4 regions of the Pseudalkalibacillus sp. A8 genome follow, and region 2 is predicted to be linked to each of the others. Evidence: riboswitches for the same ligand, from Rfam matches in the RefSeq annotation. Region 2 holds a riboswitch; each other region holds the start of a gene.
What was found. Region 2 has a riboswitch for S-adenosylmethionine ahead of metK (methionine adenosyltransferase). Riboswitches for the same ligand answer to the same signal wherever they lie in the genome.
Positions count from the first base shown of each region.

Region 1: another riboswitch for S-adenosylmethionine. It lies ahead of ACJROX_RS08190 (peptide-methionine (S)-S-oxide reductase); the one in region 2 lies ahead of metK (methionine adenosyltransferase).
Region 3: another riboswitch for S-adenosylmethionine. It lies ahead of ACJROX_RS25550 (methionine biosynthesis PLP-dependent protein); the one in region 2 lies ahead of metK (methionine adenosyltransferase).
Region 4: another riboswitch for S-adenosylmethionine. It lies ahead of ACJROX_RS17490 (YezD family protein); the one in region 2 lies ahead of metK (methionine adenosyltransferase).

Region 1 is NZ_CP174509.1:1,576,095-1,582,191, forward strand. It holds gene ACJROX_RS08180 (hypothetical protein) at 33-302, shown strand; gene ACJROX_RS08185 (alpha/beta fold hydrolase) at 641-1,510, shown strand; SAM riboswitch class I at 1,777-1,892, shown strand; gene ACJROX_RS08190 (peptide-methionine (S)-S-oxide reductase) at 1,981-2,346, shown strand; gene ACJROX_RS08195 (L-cystine transporter) at 2,568-3,950, shown strand; gene ACJROX_RS08200 (YkvA family protein) at 4,669-5,049, shown strand; gene ACJROX_RS08205 (hypothetical protein) at 5,283-5,960, shown strand.
Region 2 is NZ_CP174509.1:4,249,762-4,255,858, reverse strand. It holds gene ACJROX_RS21835 (ABC transporter substrate-binding protein) at 1-512, opposite strand, end outside; gene ACJROX_RS21830 (alpha/beta hydrolase family protein) at 600-1,385, shown strand; gene pckA (phosphoenolpyruvate carboxykinase (ATP)) at 1,719-3,302, opposite strand; SAM riboswitch class I at 3,590-3,684, shown strand; gene metK (methionine adenosyltransferase) at 3,906-5,099, shown strand; gene ACJROX_RS21815 (glycosyltransferase family 4 protein) at 5,163-6,097, opposite strand, start outside.
Region 3 is NZ_CP174509.1:5,055,837-5,061,933, forward strand. It holds gene ACJROX_RS25535 (BCCT family transporter) at 1-1,042, opposite strand, end outside; gene ACJROX_RS25540 (multidrug resistance efflux transporter family protein) at 1,367-2,341, opposite strand; gene ACJROX_RS25545 (GntR family transcriptional regulator) at 2,349-3,014, opposite strand; SAM riboswitch class I at 3,509-3,623, shown strand; gene ACJROX_RS25550 (methionine biosynthesis PLP-dependent protein) at 3,711-4,823, shown strand; gene metC (cystathionine beta-lyase) at 4,820-6,004, shown strand.
Region 4 is NZ_CP174509.1:3,394,054-3,400,150, reverse strand. It holds gene ACJROX_RS17500 (SIMPL domain-containing protein) at 1-435, opposite strand, end outside; gene ACJROX_RS17495 (cold-shock protein) at 762-962, shown strand; SAM riboswitch class I at 2,071-2,174, shown strand; gene ACJROX_RS17490 (YezD family protein) at 2,284-2,430, shown strand; gene ACJROX_RS17485 (enoyl-CoA hydratase/isomerase family protein) at 2,445-2,747, shown strand; gene ACJROX_RS17480 (enoyl-CoA hydratase/isomerase family protein) at 2,852-3,037, shown strand; gene ACJROX_RS17475 (STAS domain-containing protein) at 3,459-4,292, shown strand; gene ACJROX_RS17470 (TraR/DksA family transcriptional regulator) at 4,414-4,851, shown strand; gene ACJROX_RS17465 (thioredoxin domain-containing protein) at 5,017-6,097, shown strand, end outside.

The DNA of each region.
Region 1 (6,097 bases), 2.7 Mb from region 2:
AAAGATTTATAAAAATTCAATATGAAGAACCAGTGTATGTTATTCAATCGTATAATCAAGACCAATGGGTAATGGTTCAGAATTATCAAAATAGACCACTTCATGAAATAGTAAACCTTTTTCAGACATTAAATAAGCAAATTGTTAATATTGTTAAGAATATTCCTAACGAAAAGTTATCCAACCTATGTGATATAGGAAATAATCAACGTAAAACACTAGAGTGGCTTATACAAGATTATCTTGAGCATATGGAACACCATATTCACAATCAAATCTTGATTGAAAATAACGACTTATAAATTTAATTCTTATTCAAGTAACGGACGCTTTTCTGTAATATGAACTGCACCCTTTTTTATGAATAGGGCCATTTTGTTGAATAAAGGTAGGTATTTCAGAAAGGGAGTTAGAAGTCAATATTATTTGACGTGTTACTGAATAACAGGAATTGCTCAATTTACTAAATATTCATCTTATATCCCCGTACCATACCGTGTTCTCAAAAATAGTAATCGAAAAGAAATATTGAGAAAGTGTATGTGAATAATCTAATGAAAAGGGTTTATCTAGATAGAAAAGATTAAAACAATACCAAAGGGAGTAATCCGACAAACATACAAAGGAGGAAAAATTATATATGCCATATAATAACGAAAGGATAGTCCGAGCTAACGGGGTTGACCTCTGCGTTGAGACTTTCGGTAATCCCAAGGACCCTGCAATCATCCTTATCAGCGGCGCGCCGTTGGCCTGCTCAATGCACTGGTGGGAGGACGTGTTCTGCGAGCGCCTCGCAGCAGGCTCCCGATTCGTTATTCGCTATGACACCCGCGACTTCGGCCGATCTGTCACCTACGAGCCGGGGGACACGCAGTATAGCCTCCGCGATCTGGCTGCGGACGTCGTCGGCCTGTTCGACATCTTCCGACTGGCCGACGCCCATCTCGTAGGTTTCGGAGTAGGCGGATGGATTGGCCAACTGGTGGCACTTGATTATCCTGATCGGGTTACATCATTAACTCTAATTTCAACAAGACCCAACGCTCATGGTCCTACTGATCTCGACCTTCCAGAACATTCGGAGGAGTTCATGGCACACATTAGAGAAGCGCCGGAGCCAGACTGGTCAAATCGGGCAGAAGTGATCGATTACATTGTCGATTTTCAATATGCACTTTCCAATTCACATTTTTTTGACAAAACGACTAAATATGACCTTGCAGGGCGCATCTTCGATCGCAGCACAAACATTGCGTCGAGTATGAAAAACCCACCTCTTATTGACAAGGGCGATCGTTGGAGGGAACGACTCGGAGAGGTGGGTGCTCCAACTCTTGTGATTCATGGTACCGAGGATCCCTTCTTTCCCTATGGAAATGCACTTGCCTTAGAGAAGGAGATCCCTGATACCCAGTTGCTCACCTTAGAAGACACCGGTCACGAGCTTCCTCGGGCGGTCTGGGACGTTGTCATACCAGCGATTTTGCAGCACGCGTCAGACGATTAACACTCGCAAAAAAAAAGCAGGAGAGCATTGGCTTAGATAATGAAGGGGTGTCGGTTTGCAGTCAACCTAATTGTTTATTAAAGAAAAGGGCGCAATTCTTTAAGTGTGTCTTTTTGAATTGGGCAAGATTGTGGTGTAAGAATCGTTGAAGGAGATTGATATGTAAATTCAATTTATTTATTTTCATGATATTACTTGAATTTTAGATAACTGAATGATAATATCAGTAACAATAAAATATTTAAATAAAAATAAATAGCGATAACTTCTTATCCAGAGTGGTGGAGGGATAGGCCCTATGAAACCCGGCAACCATCAAGTCAAAATATTGTCTTGAACGGTGCTAATTCCTACAAAGGTGTCAACCTTTGAAAGATGAGAGGAAAGTATGTAATAATACGAACCTCTCTTTAAACAAAGAGAGGTTTTTTAAATGGAAAGAGGCTTATCGCTCAAAGGAGCGAGATTAAATGGAAAGAGCAGTGTTTGGTGCAAGCGGGTTTTTTAGTCAAAAAGCTTTTATTACAGGTTTTCGTGGTATTGAAAATGTTCGAATAGGACATCTAAGAGGGAAAAATCTAGATATAGTAGAAATATGGATTAATCCCTGGAAGGTATCTTATAATGAATTATTAGAATTGTTTTTTGACTTACATGACCCAACATCTAAAGAAGGAAATCAATCATTGATTTTCTTCTCTGATAAAAACCAATTAACATTAGCTAAACAAAAGAAAAGTGAGCTGAAACATATTTTTAAAGATAAAATTATTACAAGAATTACTCCAGCATGTGAACATATTAATGACCTAAAAGAGATAAAATTTATGTCTTAATAAAAATTTCACATTGTAACCACAGAACATCGCAATAAGTAAAATACTTCCTATTCAGCGGCCTCCGGTTTTTCTTAGGGATATTACTCGGAGCATAATATGTATTTAAAATAATCGAAAAAGTAAGAATAGTAAAAAATATTCTAATTCCTACTTAAATTATAGGAATACACGTATTAAAATTTCGTAAAATAGATTAATAAACGAAAAGGGGGAAAAAGATGAACACATTTCTTATCTTCGTAAACGTCGCGGTATTATTATTGCTTATGTTTGGTTTGTTCTTAATGCAAAAGAAGCATGTATCTTTTTCAAAACGCGTATTCACAGGCTTAGGTTTAGGTATTATTTTCGGTTATATAATTCATGCAATCTATGGAACTGGGCATGAAGTTACAGTCGGAACAATTGATTGGTTTAGCATTGTTGGCAGTGGTTATGTAAAACTATTACAAATGGTTGTAATGCCGCTGGTATTCATTTCAATTGTCGGAGCGTTTACGAAATTAAGATTGACTAAAAATATCGGGAAAATTAGTTTCCTTGTCATTGGAATACTGCTTGGAACGACTGCTATTTCGGCAGCAATTGGAATTGGTTCCGCGTTAGGATTTGGACTTGATGGCATAGAGTTAACTGCTGGTGATGCAGAGAACGCTCGAAATGAGCAATTACAGGAACGTGCTGTGACTGTAGAAAATATGACGATTCCTCAACAAATCCTTGAGTTAATTCCAAGCAATCCATTTCTAGATTTAACAGGTGCTCGTGCAACCTCTACAATTGCAGTTGTATTTTTTGCTGTATTTGTCGGGATTGGCTACCTTGGAGTAAAACGAAAAGATCCTGAGCCTGCTGAATTTTTTGCGAAAATTATCGATAGTTTATACGCTGTTATCATGAGAGTTGTAACGTTAATTCTCCGTCTAACACCATATGGTATCCTGGCAATTATTACAAAAGTTGCTGCTACAAGTGATTATGACGCATTCATGAAATTAGGCAAGTTTGTTGTGGCTTCTTATGTGGCATTAATTTTGGTGTTTATTGTGCATTTACTGTTGTTGTCATTTGCAAAACTAAACCCTGTAAATTATGTAAAAAAAGGGCTGCCAACTTTAACATTTGCCTTTACATCACGTACAAGTGCTGGAACACTGCCGATGACAATTAAGACACAAACAAAGGATTTTGGTGTTTCGGAAGGGATTGCAAACTTTGCTGGTTCCTTTGGACTTTCAATTGGTCAAAATGGATGTGCTGGTGTTTATCCGGCAATGTTAGCCGTTATGGTAGCTCCAGCCGCCGGTGTTGACCCTACAAGTCCATCATTTATTATTTCTCTAATTTTGGTAGTGGCAATCAGTTCATTTGGTGTCGCAGGTGTCGGGGGAGGAGCAACCTTTGCAGCTCTCATCGTACTATCCGTCATGAATCTTCCAATTGCGATTGTTGGGCTGTTAATCTCAGTTGAACCTCTTATCGACATGGGCCGTACTGCTGTAAACGTCAGTGGAGCAATGACATCTGGTATCCTAACAAGCAGAGCCACAGGAGAATTCGAAAACGAAGTCTACCAGCAGCAAAATGTTGTAGAAGCGTAAATTAAATTGGTGACAGGCACCATTCATGTACAAATAATACATTTTTTATGTGCTAGACCGACAGTGCTCAAATGTTAGTACCTGACCCCATACATTTTATTCTGAATATCATATTTGGCTATCCAATTTTTAGCTGAAATAAATCATAGGAAATTACTTTATAATTAATTCTAATTTTTTTGAAAGGCTCGCTTAAGTTGACAAACCAGTTCAACCATAAATGCTCCGAGTGTATTAACTGTGGTAGAGCCATGCTTAGAGAAAAAAGAGTCCCAAGTGAAAAGCATTTGGGATTCTTTTTAGTTGCATTAGTGATTTTGTGTATATCCAACTAATAAGGTGATCCAGGAGCCCAAGGCAATTAAAAATTAATATCGTTTGCTTTACATTTACATGGTATAGGGATTCGTGATTTCTAATTGTCCCTATTGTGGATTTAAAACAAAGTGAAACCCTTTAAATAGGAGTTTTTCTTATTAAGCAATCGGGCGCTTTCCATGAACAAGGATAAGTGCTCATTTTTCATTTTAGGTCCATATTCTTTAAATAAGGAAAGAGAAGGTAATTCACCTTGAAAGGTAAAAGTTATGTAATAAAAAGAGAAGCTTATTGGAACAAGGAAAATTATCTAAAACAAATAAAGTAACAAGGCTAAGAAGGATGTTCTATAAATCTGTTAAAATATAAATGAAATCTTAACTGATATATGGGAGGTAAAATGAAAAAAATAAAGGATTGGGCAAAGAACTTAAAACGACAAATTTTTATTCTATACTTTGCTTATAAAGATGAAAGAGTACCTGGGTATGCTAAAGTATTTACAGCTTGTGTTGTAGCATATGCGTTCAGTCCTATTGACCTGATACCTGATTTTATACCGATTCTTGGTTACTTAGACGATGTAATTATTGTTCCATTAGGGATAATGTTTGCGTTAAAAATGATACCAAAGGATGTAATATCGGACTGTGAAGTTAAAGCAGAAGAAAGGATAAATAATGGTAAGCCGAAGAATTGGATAGTTGGTTCACTAATAGTTTTGATATGGAGCGTAATGATATTATGGATTATTTTGAAGGTATATCGATTCTTCAGCTAACGGGTACGTTAGTTTAATAAGAATTAAGTGGTTTTATGAGTGAGGTCAGATTTTAGTTATTCAATTAAAGGGCGTAATTCAAGGGTATTTAATTGCGTTCATTGTTCCGTTAAAGGAGGCGTTGATTCGAAAAAAGGATTACGCGCCTATTTGTTTACTATCTAACTATTGGGCAGGATTCTAGAGTAAAGGTTTTGTCTACTTAATCAAAGATGATGTGGTGGGAAGGAAAAATGAAGACTTATTTAGACATAGCTGTTTTAAATAATATAGCTTGGTGTGAAATTATATGTAAGACTCATCAAATAGAATACTCGTCAAGTAGGCATGTGTGGGGCATACTATCTAAAGCACCTCCGTTTTATCCGGATATCATTACATCAAGTAAGGCTGCAACAACTAAAGAAGTGGTTGATTTCATGGGAGATAAGAACATTCTATCTATCAAAGATAGTTTTGCGGATCTTAAATTGCAGCCATACGGATTTAAGCAACTATTTCAGGCAGAGTGGATTTATCATCCTCCTATTTCTATGCCTAAACTTCTTGATTCGCCTTGGCGTGTTATAGCAACAGAAGATGAATTGAAAAAGTGGACCTCAGTTCATGGATCAGAACAGGTAATAAAGAAAAATCTTTTGGGGCGAAATGATGTGAAAATCTTCATCCATGAACATAAAGATGGTATATCGGGATTTATTGCTAATTTAGGTGCTGATGTTGTAGGAATATCCAATGTGTTTTCAAATGGATATATAGAAAAGGACCTGTGGTCAGATATCGTTCATGTCGTTTCAACTGTATTTCCTGATTTATCAATGGTCGGGTATGAACACGATGATGATCTCAAATCTGCACTATCCTGTGGATGGGTGTCACTAGGTCCACTATATGTTTGGGTAAAATCATGATTTAATTTAAATAAAAAGTAAATTAATTGGTATACCCTAGAAGTAAATATTGTTTGTAAACATCAAATGAAAATTTCTCGTTAATCAATATATAATTCAAGAAAAGGGGGCCGCTCGACAAGTTCTGTTATAAGCGC
Region 2 (6,097 bases):
ATTAGATTCATATCCTTATGAGGATCGATTCCGTGTTTTTTTAATCCAAATTCCCCAGCCATCTGTGGCATTCCGCCTTTTCGTTGCCCGAGGAATGTGCTGCCCTTCAGCTGATCCCAATTAAAGGTATCAGGTTTTTCACGGGCTACAAGGAACGTCCCATCTGTTTGCGTCAATTGTGCAAAATTGATGACTGGATCCGTTGTCCCTTGTGCATATACGTAAATCGATGTTTCTGAACCGACCAGGGCGACATCAGCTCCGTCAGACAAGAGAGTTGTCATCGTTTTATCTCCGCCCCAAGTTGTGGTAAGTTCAATATCAATCCCTTCTTCTTCAAAATATCCTTTTTCTATGGCAACATATTGCGGAGCATAAAAAATCGAGCGTGTAACTTCAGCGACTCGTACTTTATCATTGGTTGACCCGTCGGAACAGCCAGCAGTAACCAGGCTGAAAGCAAAGAGTACAGAAGCAGCTCCTATGATATGTCGTTTGATCCCTTTAAGCATTTGTATCCCCTCCACAGACTTAGATGCAATAGTGTATGAAGGGAATTGGCAATTTGTGTTCGCCCAATTTTGTATAGAGGTGACAATATGAATCATTCAAACCGAATTGAAAAAATTCAGCGGTTCCCATCACCAAATCCAAATATCAAGTTGTCTGTTGTGACTTACTGGAGTCAAGGTTTACAAATCAAGGGATTGTTGGTGGAACCGAAAGTCGATAAGGCGCTGCCGGGTATCTTATATTTACGTGGGGGCATCAAACAAGTCGGGAAAGTTAGAATCGCACGAATCATTCAATTTGCCTATCGAGGTTTTGTCGTTTTCGCCCCTTTTTACAGAGGGAATGAAGGTGGGGAAGGAAAAGAGGACTTTTGTGGAGATGATCGGTACGACGCTTTTGAAGCGTTGAAAGTATTGGAGACCCTTCCTTCAACGGATGCCGGATCGCTCCATCTATTCGGCTTTTCCAGAGGAGGAGCGATGGCCTTGTTCACTGCCGCTTATCATCCTGAGCTGGTCAAAACGGTTGTCGTATGGGGTGGTGTGACGGATATGAAACTGACGTATGAGGAGAGGAGAAGTCTTCGTAAAATGCTGAAACGGGCCATCGGAGGCTCAGTTTATAAATATCCTGAACGATATGAAAAGAGGACCCCGCTTTCTATCGTCGGTGACATTGTTGCACCTATTTTGATCATTCATGGCGTTTATGATAAAAACGTCTCAATTGAACATGCATATCTTCTGGAAAAAGAACTGATCCGACATACAAAATCCTATGAAACCTGGTATTTTGAAGACGATCACCACTTTGCTCCCGCAAAGAAGCGTAAAGTGACCCATGATCTTCTCGAATGGATGAAAAGACAATAAATGATATTTGGGGGTATGAATGACCCATTTACCATGACGTCGGCCGTTTTTTAGTGGACAACTGTTCCTTTATCTGTGACAGAAAAGGTTTTTTCTAATAATTAGCGGACATCTAATCCGTTATTTAGGTAAAACAAAGCTGATTTACATCGTTTTCAGTAAATAAGGGCTTTGGTGTTTTGTTTTTAAACAAATAAGGTCTCCTGTGTCCACCAATGTCTTGCTAACCAACAAATACGATATTACAGTGCTTGAGTATGGCCCTGTATAACAACCTCCACCCCTACAAACAAAAAAGAAGTGCCCTTCAAAGGGGCACTCCAGTATGGTTTATTATACGGTTGGTCCCGCAGCTTTGATTTCTTCGGTTGCATTTTCAAACTTAGTGAAATTCTCTTTGAACTTCATTGCAAGTTCTTTAGCTTTTTGATCATATGCTTCTGGATTATCCCATGTTTTCTTTGGTTGCAATATTTCCCCTGGTACTCCAGGACAGCTTGTCGGGATGTGAAGTCCGAAGACAGGGTCAGTCACCGTATCTGCTGAACGCAATTCGCCTTCTAAAGCTGCTTGGACCATTGCCCTTGTATGAGTCAGATCCATTCTCTTCCCTACACCGTATTCACCGCCGGACCAGCCTGTGTTGACCAAGTACACATCAACATCATGTTGAGCGATCTTTTCGCCAAGCATTTTTGCATATCTTTCAGCATGCAATGGCAGGAATGGGGAGCCAAAGCATGTCGAGAATGTCGCTTGTGGCGATGTGACGCCGCGTTCTGTCCCTGCTAGTTTACTCGTATATCCTGATAAGAAATGGTACATCGCTTGTTCTTTTGTAAGTTTACTGATTGGGGGCAATACGCCGAAAGCATCTGCTGTCAAGAAAATGATCGTGTTCGGATTCCCGGCAACACTCGGAGTGATGATATTCGGAATTGCGTCAATCGGATAAGCTGCTCGTGTATTTTCAGTCAATGACGTGTTGTTGTAATCGACCATTCGTGAATCCTCATCAGAGACAACATTTTCAAGTACTGTCCCGAAACGGATCGCATTCCAGATTTGTGGCTCTTTTTCCTGGGAGAGGTTCACACACTTTGCGTAGCAGCCTCCCTCAATATTGAAAATTCCATTGTTCGCCCAACCATGTTCATCGTCACCGATGAGACGGCGGTTAGGATCAGCGGATAAAGTCGTCTTTCCAGTTCCGCTCAGACCGAAGAATAATGCGACATCACCTTCTACGCCAACGTTTGCTGAACAGTGCATAGAAAGGATATCTTTTTCAGGAAGCATGTAGTTCATCACTGAAAAGATGGATTTTTTAATTTCACCGGCGTACTCAGTACCTCCGATCAGCACAATACGCTTTTCAAATGATATGATAATGAATGTTTCGGAATTTGTGCCATCTACTTCTGGATCAGCATTGAACCCAGGTGCTGAAATAACCTGGAACTCCGGTGTGAAGCTATTTAAATCGCTTTCATTCGGTCGGATGAAAAGTTGGCGGGCAAATAAATTATGCCATGCGTATTCATTGATGACTTGAAGAGGGAGCTGGAATGCTTTATCGGCACCAGCAAATCCTTGAAATACGAATGTTTCGTCTTTGTTGGTTAAGTATTCGATTACTTTCTTATATAGGTTATTGAATTTTTCTTCATCAATCGGTTGGTTCACGGATCCCCAATCAATTTTATCTTTTACAGATGACTCCATGACAATGAACTTATCTTTAGGAGAACGCCCTGTATATTTACCGGTTTCAACTTGCAGAGCACCTGTCGATGTAAGTACACCCTCGCTTCTGGCGATTGCTCTTTCTACTAATCTTGGAGTCGATAAATTTTTGTTTGTAGATGCTTTACTTAATAACTCATCTGTTAGAGAGGTAAATTGTGCTGTATTCATATAAACCCATCCTTTTTCACATAAAGTTTAAACCAATACTTGCTTAACTGGGAATTAGTATAACATATTTATTTTAATAATGTATACTATTTTTCCGTTTTTGTGACATGTTAAACCTTAATTAGGATATAAATAGGCCATGGAACCAATATTGGAATTTTCAGCTTTTTTAGAGTAGTTATTTAAATCGGAACCTGAAAGTGTTTTTGGTTGAAAGCCCATCATTTGGCTTTTGAATTTCGTTGACATAATATAGGTACTGCGTTATGATATTGCGAGAACGGCTACTCTTATTCCGAGTAGGTGGAGGGACAGGCCCAATGAAACCCAGCAACCGACACCTTAACTTAAGGTGAAAAGGTGCTAACCTGAAAAATAAGAGGGTGAAAGGTATACAACGATCCACCTTTCCTCTGAACAGGAAAGGTTTTTTTTCGTTCAATAGGAGAATCCATCCTTTTTTTTAAAAAAAGCTTGAGAATAAATAAGATGTTTCATGCATCAGTTTCAGATGTTATAAACTATTGTTGCACTTTCTCATAAGGAAATGAGTACCGTATCAATTAAAAGCGATACTTTGAAGATCGTCGAGGAGGTTCCGTTATGGCAAAAAGCAGACGTCTTTTTACATCAGAATCGGTCACAGAAGGTCATCCGGACAAGATTTGTGATCAGATTTCCGATGCGATTTTAGACGAAATTTTAGCAAGTGATCCAAATGCACGCGTAGCGTGTGAAACTTCTGTAAACACTGGGCTCGTCCTTGTTGCAGGGGAAATTACGACTTCTACTTACGTAGACATACCGAAAATCGTGCGTGAAACGGTGAAGGGCATCGGTTATACACGTGCGAAGTACGGTTTCGACTATGAAACTTGTGCAGTTCTCACTTCTATTGATGAACAATCTGCTGATATTGCTCAAGGTGTCAACCAGGCCCTTGAAGCAAGAGAAGGATTGATGACAGAAGAAGAAATCGAGGCGATTGGTGCTGGTGACCAAGGTTTGATGTTCGGGTTTGCATGTAATGAAACCAAAGAGTTGATGCCGCTGCCGATTTCATTATCCCACAAGCTCAGTCGTCGGTTGGCTGAAGTTCGTAAAAATGAGGTTGTTCCATATCTACGACCAGATGGAAAAACTCAAGTGACAATTGAGTATGATGAAAATGATAAGCCAGTACACGTGGATACGATCGTCATCTCCACTCAGCATCACCCTGAGGTTACTCTTGATCAAATCAAGCGTGACCTGAAAGAGCATGTCATCAACCCTGTTGTGCCTGTCGAGTTGATTGACGAGAATACGAAATATTTCATCAACCCGACTGGACGTTTTGTCATTGGTGGTCCTCAAGGGGATGCTGGATTGACAGGACGCAAAATCATTGTTGATACGTATGGTGGTTATGCACGTCATGGCGGTGGCGCGTTCTCAGGTAAGGATCCGACAAAAGTTGACCGTTCTGCAGCCTATGCAGCGCGTTATGTGGCGAAAAATATCGTAGCAGCTGGACTAGCGGAAAAGTGTGAGGTTCAACTCGCCTATGCAATCGGGGTCGCCCAACCTGTATCCATTTCTATTGATACATTTGGTACTGGTACAGTATCTGAAGAGAAGCTAGTTGATCTAGTTCGAGACAACTTCGATCTTCGCCCGGCAGGAATCATCAAGATGCTGGATCTTCGCCGTCCGATCTATAAGCAGACAGCAGCTTATGGGCACTTCGGTCGTACGGATATCGAATTGCCATGGGAACAAACGGATAAAGCAGAAATACTTAAAAACAACGCATAGAAAGTTAAACCCTAAGAGGCACTTTGCCGCTCAGGGTTTTTTTGAGTTCAGGAAAGTTTGAGTTTATGAGGCAGGATGAATCTTTTGCTTACTTTCTATGAGTTCGGTATATTCACTTGTAAGCTTACTGGATATTACTTCCCAAGATTGGCTTTTTGCATAAGCTCTTGCATTTGTTGAAATTTGCGCCGAAAGATTAGGGTGTGTCAGGAAGAAAATGATTCTATCTATGAATGCTTGGGGTTCATATGGTTTGACAAGATATCCGTTATGGCCATCAATGACAATATTACGAATGCCCCCACTATCCGTACCGATTACCGGTGTTGCACATGCCATCGATTCCAATACGACATTTCCAAATGTTTCAGTTGGAGAAGGAAATATAAATAAATCTGAAATGCTATATGCCATTGATAGCTCTTTACTTCGCAAGTACCCTGTAAACAGGACATTGTGGAAAGTTTTCAGTGCGCTTTTTAAATCAACTTCACTAGGTCCTTCTCCTACAATCAACCAACATACTTTATCTTGCCACTTTTGAGGGAATTTCCTAATGATTTCAATCAAGGTTTGGATATCTTTTTCAGGTGCGAGTCTGCCGATATAGCTTAATACGATTTTGTCATGCGGGATTTTGTATTTCACTCGGAAACTACTTGTATTATGGTAAGGATGATAAATGGAGGTATCTACTCCTCGCCCCCAAATTCCTAAGCGTTCAAAACCCTTAGAGCTTAGATGATGAAGTGTTTCTTGTGAGGGTACATACGTCTTTTCAAAGTAACGATGAAACCAAGATAAGTATTTCCACCACCAATCAGTAGCCCATTGCAGATGATAATAGGACAAATAATGATCAAAGTTCGTGTGGTATGAAGCAACCATTGTAATATCATGTTTACGACCAAAATTTAATCCGTATAAACCAGTGGAAAACGGAGTTGCTACATGAATCAAATCTGGCTGAAAAGCCAAAAGTTCTTGAGTGATCTTGC
Region 3 (6,097 bases), 810 kb from region 2:
CATGGAAAATAAGTTCTCGAATCGTTCGGCCTTTAGAAATGCGAGCGATGAAAATACCGGCAAATGGTGCTGTAGCTGCAAACCAAGCCCAATAAAAGACAGTCCAAGCTTGTGGGAATCCGCTTTGATTTATCGGGTCTGTGTATAGACTCATTTTCCAGAAATTATCAAACATTAAACCGAAGCTATTAGTAAAATAAGATAAAATAAATAACGTCGGTCCCACGATAATAACAAAAAGAGCTAGCCCTAATGCCATGTATACATTGAAATCACTTAGCCTGCGAATTCCTTTATACAGACCGAAATACGCACTGGAACTGAAAATAATCGTCCATACAATGATAATGACAATGTTTAAGCCTAGTGATGGTTCGATTCCAATTAGATTTCCAAGGACAGCAGAAATCATTGGAACTCCGAGTCCTAGCGATGTTCCTAGTCCTCCAATCATACTCCAAATCACGAGTACATCAACGGCTTTTCCAATAAAGCCATCTGCGTGTTTTCCAAGCACACCTCGACAGGCAGAACTGATTTTCAATGAAGGGTTTTTTAGCACATAGAAACTGTACGCCATTACAACAGCTGGTAATGCATAAAGCGCCCATGCTGAAATCCCCCAATGAAATAATCCGTAAGTTACAGCATACTCTGCAGCCTCGTTCGTTTTTCCTTCGATTCCGAACGGCGGCCCAGTATAGTAATAAAGCGGCTCGACAATGGACCAGAACATGATACTGGTTCCCATACTTGTTGTGAACAACATGCCTCCCCAACTGAACTTGGAAAATTCAGGCTGATCGTTTATTCCTCCTAGTTTCACCTGACCAAACCGGCCAAACATCAGCCAAACCAATAAAATAAACAAACCGATTGTCAAAAACTCAAACATCCAATCTAATTTGAACGTAATCGAGGTTAACATTCCCGAAAGAACAGGACCTGCTGATTTCTGAAAAATAACAAGCAAGACCGTAACCACAGCAATTAAAATGATAGATGGCCAAAATATGGATTTTTGTACTTTAGAATGATTCATGTATCTTCACATTCCTCCCCAAATAGATTTTTCTTTCTATAAAAGTTCCATCCATTAAATGAATATGTTCATTTAATGAACATGTTCATAATATCATATAAAAAATAATAGAACAATGAATGTTCTATGCTGCTTAATTTTCAAAATAGGGTGTATCTTATTGATAAGAAATAGACTGAACGATAAAAATCGATCAGTCCATAAGTACTTATCATATTCCATTAATACGCTCCCATTGTTGAAGATCATTAATCCAATCCTATTTAAGAAGAGCTACCCGTTAGTGAAAAAGCGATGCCTTCTTCCAGTATCACACACTTTCGTTTAGTTTAAGCTTACTGATTGTTTAAAATGACTTTCCTCTTTTCTATTTGAAACATAACTATGCAAAATCATACCAAGAATGACGATAAAAATACCGCACCAAGATAATGGAGAAGGAATTGGTATCGACAAAAATATTAGTTCCCCAGCTAATGCAAAAAGTACTTCCATTGATTGCGTTGCTTCAATAGCAGCTAACTTTTGCATATTCCCTCTCACCATATCAGTTGCTTTGAAAAATAAGACAGTAGCAATGACTCCAGAACAAATTGCCACCAATAAAGATTGAAGACTCTGCCCCTGACTTGGTAATCCTACGGTATAAAAGCCATACAAGGAAAGTAAAAACCAGAATGGAAGACTTGCCAGTGTCATTCCTAACACTCGTTGATACGCATCTAGACGCCCTTCACACACATCCATCATTTTACGATTCCCAAAAGGATATGCAAACGATGCTATTAGAACGGGGACGACTCCCAGTAATAGACTTTCTAAAGAAAGGTGTTTAGCATGTTCAATTTGCATTAGAACAATACCTAACAGGATGATAAGGGACATTGTAAGACCTTTAAAGGGAATTTTCTGTCTTATCTGTAAAGGCCCATTCTTTGTGTATATCGTTTCAAAAAACAACGGTGCAAGTAAAGTACCTGAAATAATAGTAATTTGCCATGTTCCAGCGATAAGCCAACCAGGTGAATAAGCAGATGCAAAACATAAAGGAGCATAGAATAATCCAAAACCAACAAAACTGCATGAAACCCATGTTCCTGGTTGTTTTCTCATTTCGTTTAAGAGTGGTCGTAAATTTTTTCTAATTATTACAATACACAAGAGAAATGGAAGCATAAATATATATCGGAGCGAAGCACTCCAAATCCAACTACCACCCGACAACTCCATAGATGCATTAAGAATAAATGTAAAAGCAAAAAAGAAGGCTGCATAAATACCTATTAAAATTGGTTGCAAACAGAGCTCACCTCGACTCCGTTTGTTGTGTAAGCAGTTCGCCAAGACTTAGCCAGTTTTCCTCTACAAGACGGACAACTGTTTCGTATTCCCGATTTTTACAAGCTGATATAATTTGATTGTGCTGCCCAACCGAATTCAACCCTTTTAACGTTGTAAATTGTGAAATCTCTAAACGTTGAATTTTAGGTAGACTGCGTTCTAATGCGAATACTATTTCAGGGTTGCCAGACACGTCTAAGAAAACCTTGTGAAAAGTTCCATCTGCCTCAATCGCCTTAATTACATCACCTTTTTCAATTGAAAGTCGCAATTTCTTATTACTAAACTCTAATTCTTCAATATCCGTTTCCTTTAATATAGGACATGCAAGTCGAGCAGCTAAAGCATGTAAAACTGCTACAACAGTAAAAGCATGTTTCGCCTCCTCTAATTTTAATGGTGCTACACGAGTAGATGACCCTGGAAGTGACTCAACAAGTCCTTCATCTTCAAGTCGTTTAAGGGCTTCCCTAACAGGGGTGCGACTAATTTCAAACTTCTCTGCTAATTCTTTGTCATTTAAGCGTTCTTCTGGATGTAATTCCAAGGTGATAATCGACTTTTTTAGAGTTTGATATACTTCATCTCTAAATGACAAACGTTTAATTGGTTGTATTATGTCTTTTTCCATAAAACCAATATATCGCATATTGGTTTTATTGACAATTATTACTTCAACTAAACTTTTTTTGCGTCAATACTGATTCTACAACTGGGAGAGGAAGGTCGATCAACTATGGTACGGTAGAGCCCATCCGTTAGTCTGACTCCACCGACAAAGGTGCTTATTCGGGAGTTCATCTGGTGCCGAATTAGCCTTGGAAGCAGCGAGTAAAGTACGACTCTTTATATACGAACCGCCTTTCATTATTAATGACGGCCGTGCACCGTACCAGTGGAACGGCGCATTCTGAATGGTCAGGTCAGGACCATTCGGCAGTTATGATGGCTCCTGTTTCTCCACGCCACTGAGCATTCACCCTCCTCCCCCATGTAAAGTTATAAAACATATTCCTTAGTTTTTCGATCAGATTTATAAGTTTAAATATTCTGATAAAATTTTCAGAAAAAGCTTGAACTTCCCTCTGATTTGATGTAAGTTTAATCAAAATTGAATAATTGAATTTCTTATCAAGAGAGGTAGAGGGATTGGCCCGATGACACCTCAGCAACCATCAACGTGCTCAACGTTGAAAAGGTGCTAATTCCAGCAGGTTCCTTGAACTTGTAAAGATAAGAAGAATGACAGATCTACATACAAAAGTCTTCTTCTTAGGAAGGCTTTTTTCTTTTTTTATAGCGTCTTACCAACTAAGGAGGATCATTGATGTACAAATTTGAAACGAAACTAGCGCAGATCGGAAACCGCAGTGAGAGCGTGACAGGAACAGTCAATCCACCAGTATACTTTTCAACTGCCTATCGACACGATGGAATCGGCCAATCGACCGATTATGATTATATTCGAACAGGAAATCCAACACGAAAGGTTCTTGAAGAGACCATCGCCGACCTTGAAGGCGGTGAACAAGGATTCGCATGCAGTTCTGGGATGTCTGCCATCATGACCTTACTCTCGTTATTCCAGTCAGGAGACGAATTTATCGTTTGTAAAGATTTATATGGAGGTACTTACCGGTTGTTTGAAAAAGGTTTCCGTAAATGGGGGCTTGACTGCAAGTATGTAGATACGTCAGACGCAACATCGATTGAAAAAGCCGTCACAAACCAAACGAAAGCGATTTTCATCGAGACACCGACCAATCCGCTTATGGAAGAAACAGATATACCAACCGTTGCTGCGATTGCCAGGGAACATGGATTGTTGCTCATTGTCGACAACACATTCTACACACCTCTATTGCAACGACCGATCGAGCTTGGGGCGGATATCGTCATCCATAGTGCCACCAAATATTTGGGAGGTCATAATGACGTGCTGGCAGGGTTGATCGTTGCGAAAGGAAAAGAACTGTGTGACTCATTGGCAGACCACCATAATGCCGTAGGTGCTGTTTTGAGTCCCTTCGATTCCTGGTTGTTGATGAGAGGTATGAAAACATTATCATTGCGCATGGAAAAACATCAGGTAAACGCGCTGCGGATCGCTGACTACTTGTCAAAACACGAAGCTGTCACCGATGTGCTATACCCCGGTCGAGGCGGGATGCTCTCTTTCCGGATCATCGATGAATCCTGTGTCGATCCGTTTTTACAAGCCCTATCGCTGATAACCTTTGCGGAAAGCTTAGGAGGGGTAGAGAGCTTCATCACCTATCCTGCCACCCAAACACATGCAGATGTACCAGAAGAAATTCGAATAAAAAACGGTGTCTGTAACAGACTGCTCCGGTTTTCTGTTGGGATAGAAGATACAGATGACCTCATCAAAGATTTAGAGCAATCACTAACAAAAGCATGTACGGAGGTATTAACATGAGTCACCGAAATCAACTTTCATTTGAAACGAAGCTGCTTCACAATGAGCATAAAATCGATCCGACGACAGGCTCGGTCAGTGTACCGATCCATCCCTCTTCTACCTATCACCAGTTCGATATCGACCAGTTCGGAAAATACGATTACAGCCGTTCATTAAATCCGACAAGGGAGGCATTGGAAGATACAATCGCTTCGCTGGAAGAAGGGACGAGAGGTTTCGCTTTTGCATCTGGAATGTCTGCGATCTCAACCGCTTTCCTCCTTCTGTCGCAGGGTGACCACGTTCTCATCTCTGAAGACGTATACGGCGGTACCTATCGGATGGTGACAGAGGTACTATCAAGATACGGAATTGACCATACATTTGTGGATATGACCGACCTTACAAAAGTTGAAAAGCAGATCCGTCCAAATACGAGAGTGGTTTATGTAGAAACGCCTTCGAATCCGTTGCTGAAAGTTTCAAATATCGAATCGATTGCAAAGCTGGCGAAACAAGCAGGCGCCCTTACATTTGTCGATAATACGTTTTTGACCCCGGCAATACAAAAGCCATTGGAACTTGGAGCCGATGTCGTATTGCACAGCGCGACTAAATTTTTGTCAGGCCATAGTGATGTCGTAGCCGGTCTTGCCGTCGTTAAAGATGAGGCGATCGGAGAAAGATTGGCATTCTTGCAAAACTCATTCGGCGCAGTCCTAGGAGCTCAAGATTCATGGCTGGTACTCCGCGGATTGAAAACACTTCATGTAAGACTTGAAAAATCGATGGAATCTGCCGGGAAAATCGCTCGCCATCTCCAAGGACATCCATTGGTGAAGCACGTCTATTATCCTGGACTTCCAGATCACAATGGGTATCAATTGCAAAATAGCCAGGCAACTGGTCCAGGGGCAGTCCTTTCTTTTGAGCTTGAAAATGAAAGTGTCTTACGATCATTCGTCGCAAAGGTGCAATTGCCTGTATTTGCAGTTAGTCTTGGGGCAGTTGAATCTATCCTTTCCTATCCCGCGAAAATGTCACATGCTGCGATGCCAGAAGTGGAACGGAGACGGAGAGGAATCACGAATTCGTTGTTGCGATTATCAGTCGGTCTTGAAAATCCAGATGACCTCATCCAGGATTTTGTGACAGCCCTGGAACACCAGGTCAATGTTGGAGCAACAACAGGCTATTAAAAACTAGTGTACTACCTCCCTATCAATGAACCTTTCTGGGCCTTTATCTGGTAAACTGGAATCAGAATGTCGAAGTAGGCTATAGAGAACATA
Region 4 (6,097 bases), 860 kb from region 2:
ATAAAAAGCCTTAGGATTTGAAACATCGAATGAGATGTCCCTAGCGAAATTTGCCCCGTTCCGGATCGCCGCATCATAAACGTTACCAGCTGATTGAACATCATTGATTATTACTCTGAACAAATGTTCCACTCTAAAACCCTTGAAGATCGATTGCCCATTTTCATAAGCGTAGATCGGTTGGATCGTGTAAACCAATGTTTCAATTTGATTGGATGGTATTCCTAAATTCAATAATGCATTCAGAACTTGGGTGGACCTTCTGGCATTTTCAGCAGAGGCTGTTTTAACATCAGGACCTTCCGTGATAACTCCTATTGTAAGCGATATCTCATCAGCATCAATTGTCAATTCACCATCACCATAAAGCTCCATTACTGGTTTTGAAGTTTTTATATTTTCATCCCACTTCGGAAATGGATAGCTGCTATTCATGTGATCACCTCTACAATTTTCCTTTTGTAAACTATATTCATTACCTTTTTAAACATGTTCCTCTGATGATGATTATACGTAAGATAAAAATCCTTAACAGTAAAATGAGCATTTTATTGACATTCTCCTAAAAATGAATTATTATATGATTAACGCCGATAAAGTTGGTTATATAAATGGTGGATAGATTGAAGTCGTAGCTGCAATTGTGTGGACGAATTTAATTGTCTCACAGTCATGCGGGTGCGGTTTTTTTATACAGTCAGAATGATAAATATAACGGTAAACTTTTGGTGAATTTGTAAGATTTTCAGGAGGTACAGTATATGAATACTGGTACAGTAAAATGGTTTAACGCAGAAAAAGGTTTTGGTTTCATCGAAATTTCAGAAGGTAACGACGTATTCGTTCACTTTTCTGCAATTGAAGGTGACGGATTCAAAACTTTAGAAGAAGGTCAAAACGTTTCATTCGAAATCGTTGATGGTAACCGCGGACCACAAGCTTCTAACGTACAAAAAGTCTAAGTATTAAAACTTGAGTCTTATTGGGTGGCATACGTTAGTACGCCACCCTTTTTGCATTTTCTGGGTCCTCAAAAAAAAGACCTTCCAAGAAAAATTGGTTTAAGCTTCCTTTGTGAGAAGAATCATAAAGGGTATTATGTGCTCTACAAAGCGTGCACTAAAAAATGTTTAATCCACATTTTCAACCCCTCTTTTGATCTCCATTTAATCTATTTTTTCAGACAAGGAAACAATTTGAGTAGAAGGGAGTTAAAAGCACGTACGGTAACTGAATCACACTGGCGCGGCCGAGGAGTCGTAAGGACGGAAGAGAGGCAGGGCTTTCGTTGTTTGAGTTATTTTTCGCAATCAGTTGGGTTGTACAGTGGAACTCACAAAATATATTGCATATCACTATCCACCACTTTAGAGAGCACGGAACCTCGGCTGGTATGAAGTTATTGAATCTCACGGAATGACTTACCAGCTAATACATATGAACAAATATAGACGTAAGAACGAGACGACAGTAAAGGCGTCTTTTTTTTATACGTTAAGAAGGAATAACTTTTCAGCGATGTAGCTAATCGACGTAGCAGAAAAGTTTACGAACGAAGTATAAGTGCAGCTAAGGCTCAGCCTTCGCCAAGCCCGAGTATTCTTTTTGTCTTATAATCAAGGCTGATTAGCTATAAGTAAGATTTTGAGAAATGAGTCGAAATCTAAATCCATTAAGGGCAGAACAAAGGATTGGTTGCATCCTGGAGCTTCCTTGTCATATCGAATAAAAAGGCCATTGCCACAGGATAGCTTCAGGCTTTCCTTTAAGCTCACTTTTGCTTTTAGGATTTAAAGGCAACTTGGAACCGCTCGGAACTACTTTCAGAGGCAATTCAATCGCTTGTTATGCTTCAGTCGAAGTATTGAAAGGGAGGGTGATTTTTAATCATGGAAGGAAGGAGTTTGAGGAAGTGATGTTCCGCTGTAACGGACTTGGGCTAAATGAATACAAGAGGAAAAAAATCCAGCGTTAAAAAAAGTTCTTAACCTGGGCATTTAAGACTAGTTTTGATTTTATTGTTGACAATTCCTATCGAACTACTGTAAAATTCAAAAAAATAAGTTGAATCACTTATCAAGAGTGGCGGAGGGACTGGCCCAACGACGCCCGGCAACCTGCTATTGCAAGGTGCTAATTCCAGCAAAATGGAATTCCATTTTGAGAGATAAGGTGCATACCATTTGGTGTACGTGAAACCAGGTCTCTCATTTTTGAGGGACCTTTTTATTTTTCTGAGGAATTCCAAACCTGGTAATTCGTTTGAAGAAAGGAGAGTAGAGAATGTCGAAGGAGAGAGATGAATTAAAAAACATTGTGCCCCGGATAAATGAAATGTTGAAGACTATGAAATTTGGATCCGTCACCTTGGTTGTGCAGGACGGTAAAGTCATTCAGATTGAAAAGAATGAAAAAGTGAGAATAAAATAAAGAGTCTTGTGACAATGACAGTTTCAACAGCAAAACAAACAGATAAGGAATATATTTTAGTTGAAAAGAAAGAAAATGTAGCAACGATAACTTTAAACCGACCGAATCAGTTGAATTCAATAAGTGATTCACTTGCCCATGAACTGGAAAAAACGTTATGTGAGGTTGAAGGGGATAAGTATGTGAAAGCTGTCATCCTCACAGGCGCCGGTAAGCATTTCTCATCTGGTGTAGATCTAAGGAAAGCGTCCGACTACCCGACACGATTGGAGAGGAGCCATCAGAGGTTTGGCGAGCACACCTCGAATTTTTACTGAGAGTATCATTGAAATTATGGTCACTTAAAAAGCCGGTGATAGTCGCTGTTGATGGGAATGTGCTCGGAGGAGCTGCAGACTGGGTATTAAGTTCTGATTAAGCGATTGCATCCGAAAGTGCTAAGTTCGGTGAGCCTGAAATACGCTTCGTTGCAGCACCGCCTACACTCATGATGCCGTGGGTCATTGGGATCCGGAAGGCGAAGGAGTTACTTTTGACTGGGGATGTAATTGATGCTTATGAAGCACGTGAAATTGGAATTTTCAATAAGGTGGTGAAAAAGGAGTAGCTACAAGACGAAGCTTTCAGTTTAGCAAAACGTATATAAAAACTACCTGCATCTGCTGTAAAGCTTACAAAGCAATATCAACAAAACGTTCGAACTGCAAGTGATTCGGGAGGCTCTTGACTACAATGTAGATACTGCGATTTCGATGTTTTTCTTAAACACGGAAAAAGATTTAGAGGGTGTAGGGGTTTTGATAAGAGAAAAAGGTTTTCTTAATAAAGGTAAGCAGACAAGTGAACAATGAATAAGAACTTCAGAATGGCTTTCAACGCGTTAATAAAGTCTCTCTTTTCGAGAGGCTTTTTTATTTCCCTTGAGAATAAAAAAGCTAATGAATAGACAAGAAAAATTGTCCGCATGGTTTGATTAATTTAAAATAGAGGAAAAAGAGTAAAAACGTCTTTATGGAGGTCATTAAAAGGTGCAGAGAAATAAAGAGTTGCATAAGTTCCTTCTTGATAAAGCAGAACAGCTTACAGAAGATTGGTATAATACTTTAGAGAAAAGTGATCCTACAGGGGTATATTCTTCTACCGATCCTGAAGTCATTAGGAATTTGAAACAGCAAAATTATGAATTTCACCTGAATCTGATTGAAATATTTGATAAGGAAGAAGATGAATTTTTCAAGTATTTTGAAGAATGGGTGATTAGAACAGCGAGAGATAAGGATCATATCGAAACTCCCACCCACTATATCATGAGAGAATTCATTCGTGTCCGTAAACAATACATCAATTTGATCAATGATTTCGTGAAAATCCATCCAGATAAGTGTTCCAATGAACAAATCGGGTTATGGAAAGAAATGATCATCAAGGAATCCGATATTGCTATGGTTCGTTTTACCGAAGAAAGGAACAACTATCTTAATGATCAGTTAACTGCTCAAAAGGCGATGATCAATGAGTTAAGTTCTCCAGTGATCGACTTATCCCATAAAATAGGTTTACTACCAATCGTAGGAGATATAGATACTCATAGGGCTAAAACGATTCTTGATAGTACATTGCAGCAATGTTCCGATCGCCATATTGAACATCTTTATATCGATTTATCGGGTGTATTCATGGTCGATACGATGGTCGCCCATGAAATTTTCCAATTGCTGTATTCACTAAGATTGTTAGGGATTGAAACAACTTTATCGGGTATTCGCCCTGAAATTGCGCAAACTGCAGTTCAATTGGGAATCGACTTTGATAATGTGAATATAACGTCAAAACTTTCAATTGCTTTGACCACTAACGAATGATAAAAAATATGTTAGAAAGAGGCGCTTAAAAAAGCGTCTTTTTCATTTTATCCAGGAAGAACTTCTAAGGGTGTTTACCTTTAAGGATGATTGGGAAAAGTCCAAAAAAGGAGGAGGAACCATGTTACTAACTCAAAAACAGATCGAGAATTTCAAAACTCAATTACTATCGATGAGGGAAGAAGTTCTCCAGCGAAACAAAAATAGAGAGGAAAACCTTGATATTGACCAAGTAAGGGGCAATGAGAACCATATGGGGAATGCTGGTACAGCTGAATACGAGCACGCAAGGGAAATGACGCTTTCGCAAAATGATGAACAGTTAATAGATGAAATCAATGAAGCATTACAACGAATTGAAGAAGGTACATTCGGCATTTGTGTTGATACTGGGAAGGAAATTTCAATTGAACGATTAGAGGCCGTCCCTTATGCTAAAAGGACGATCGAAGCACAGAAGGAATATGATCAACAAAAGAACCCAGTTGATGAAAGCCTTAATAACAAACGAGAAGACAACTCACAAATGATTGACCTGATAGAAAAAGAGCATGAATGACAAGGCACTTACTAACACTTTTCTTTTATCAATAATGAGATCACATCACAAGTAGAATTAAGTGAGTGGTCTCTATTTACTTTACCATGTCATTTTGAGTCCTATGTTCAATTGGCACTATAATGGGAATACATTAAAAAAGCAATGAATTAAAGGAGGTGCATTGTGGTTTCTTTAGACCAATCTGATAGCAAAGCCAACAGGTTAATACAAGAAAAATCGCCTTATTTGTTACAACATGCCTACAACCCAGTCGATTGGTATCCATGGGGAGAGGAAGCTTTCGAGAAGGCTGAACGTGAAAATAAGCCTGTTATGGTTTCTATCGGGTATAGTACTTGTCATTGGTGCCATGTGATGGAGCGTGAATCGTTCGAAGATGAGAAAGTGGCAAAGCTTTTGAATGAGAGGTTCGTAGCCATCAAAGTCGATCGTGAAGAACGGCCGGATATTGATAACATCTATATGAAAGTGGTACAGGGAATCACCGGACAGGGTGGTTGGCCCCTGCATGCTTTCCTGACTCCGGATCAGAAACCGTTTTATGGAGGTGTCTATTTCCCTAAGAAGAGCCGGTATGGCCAACCTGGATTCATCGATGTGATCACTCAGCTATACAATCAATACAAAGGCAACCCGGAAAAAATTAAGGATATCGGAGAGAAAATCACGAATGCCCTGCAGGAAAAAATGAAGGTGGAGCATGGAGAGCAGTTGGATGAAAAGATTCTCCGCGATTGCTACAGTCAGCTTAGCGGTTCATTTGACATGACTCATGGCGGCTTTGGCCAAGCCCCGAAATTCCCAACACCACCCTTGCTAACTTTTTTATTGAAATATCATCGTTGGTCCAACGATGGACGTGCTCTCCATTTTGTGACGAAGACGTTGGATTCGATGGCGGATGGCGGAATTTATGATCATGTTGGATACGGATTTGCACGGTACTCAGTAGACGAGAAGTGGTTGGTTCCACACTTTGAAAAAATGCTCTATGACAATGCATTGCTTGCAAACACGTACATCGATGCATACACTGCAACTGCTAATGAGGTTTATAAACGTGTTGCAAAAGAGGTCCTCTCATACGTCCAACGCGATATGACCGATCCAGCATGTGGGTTTTACAGTGCAGAAGACGCTGATTCCGAAGGGGAAGAAGGCAAGTTTTATGTTTGGAGTAAGGAGGAAATCATTGTTCACTTAGGGGAGGAAACAGGACAACTTTTCTGTGAAGTTTATGATA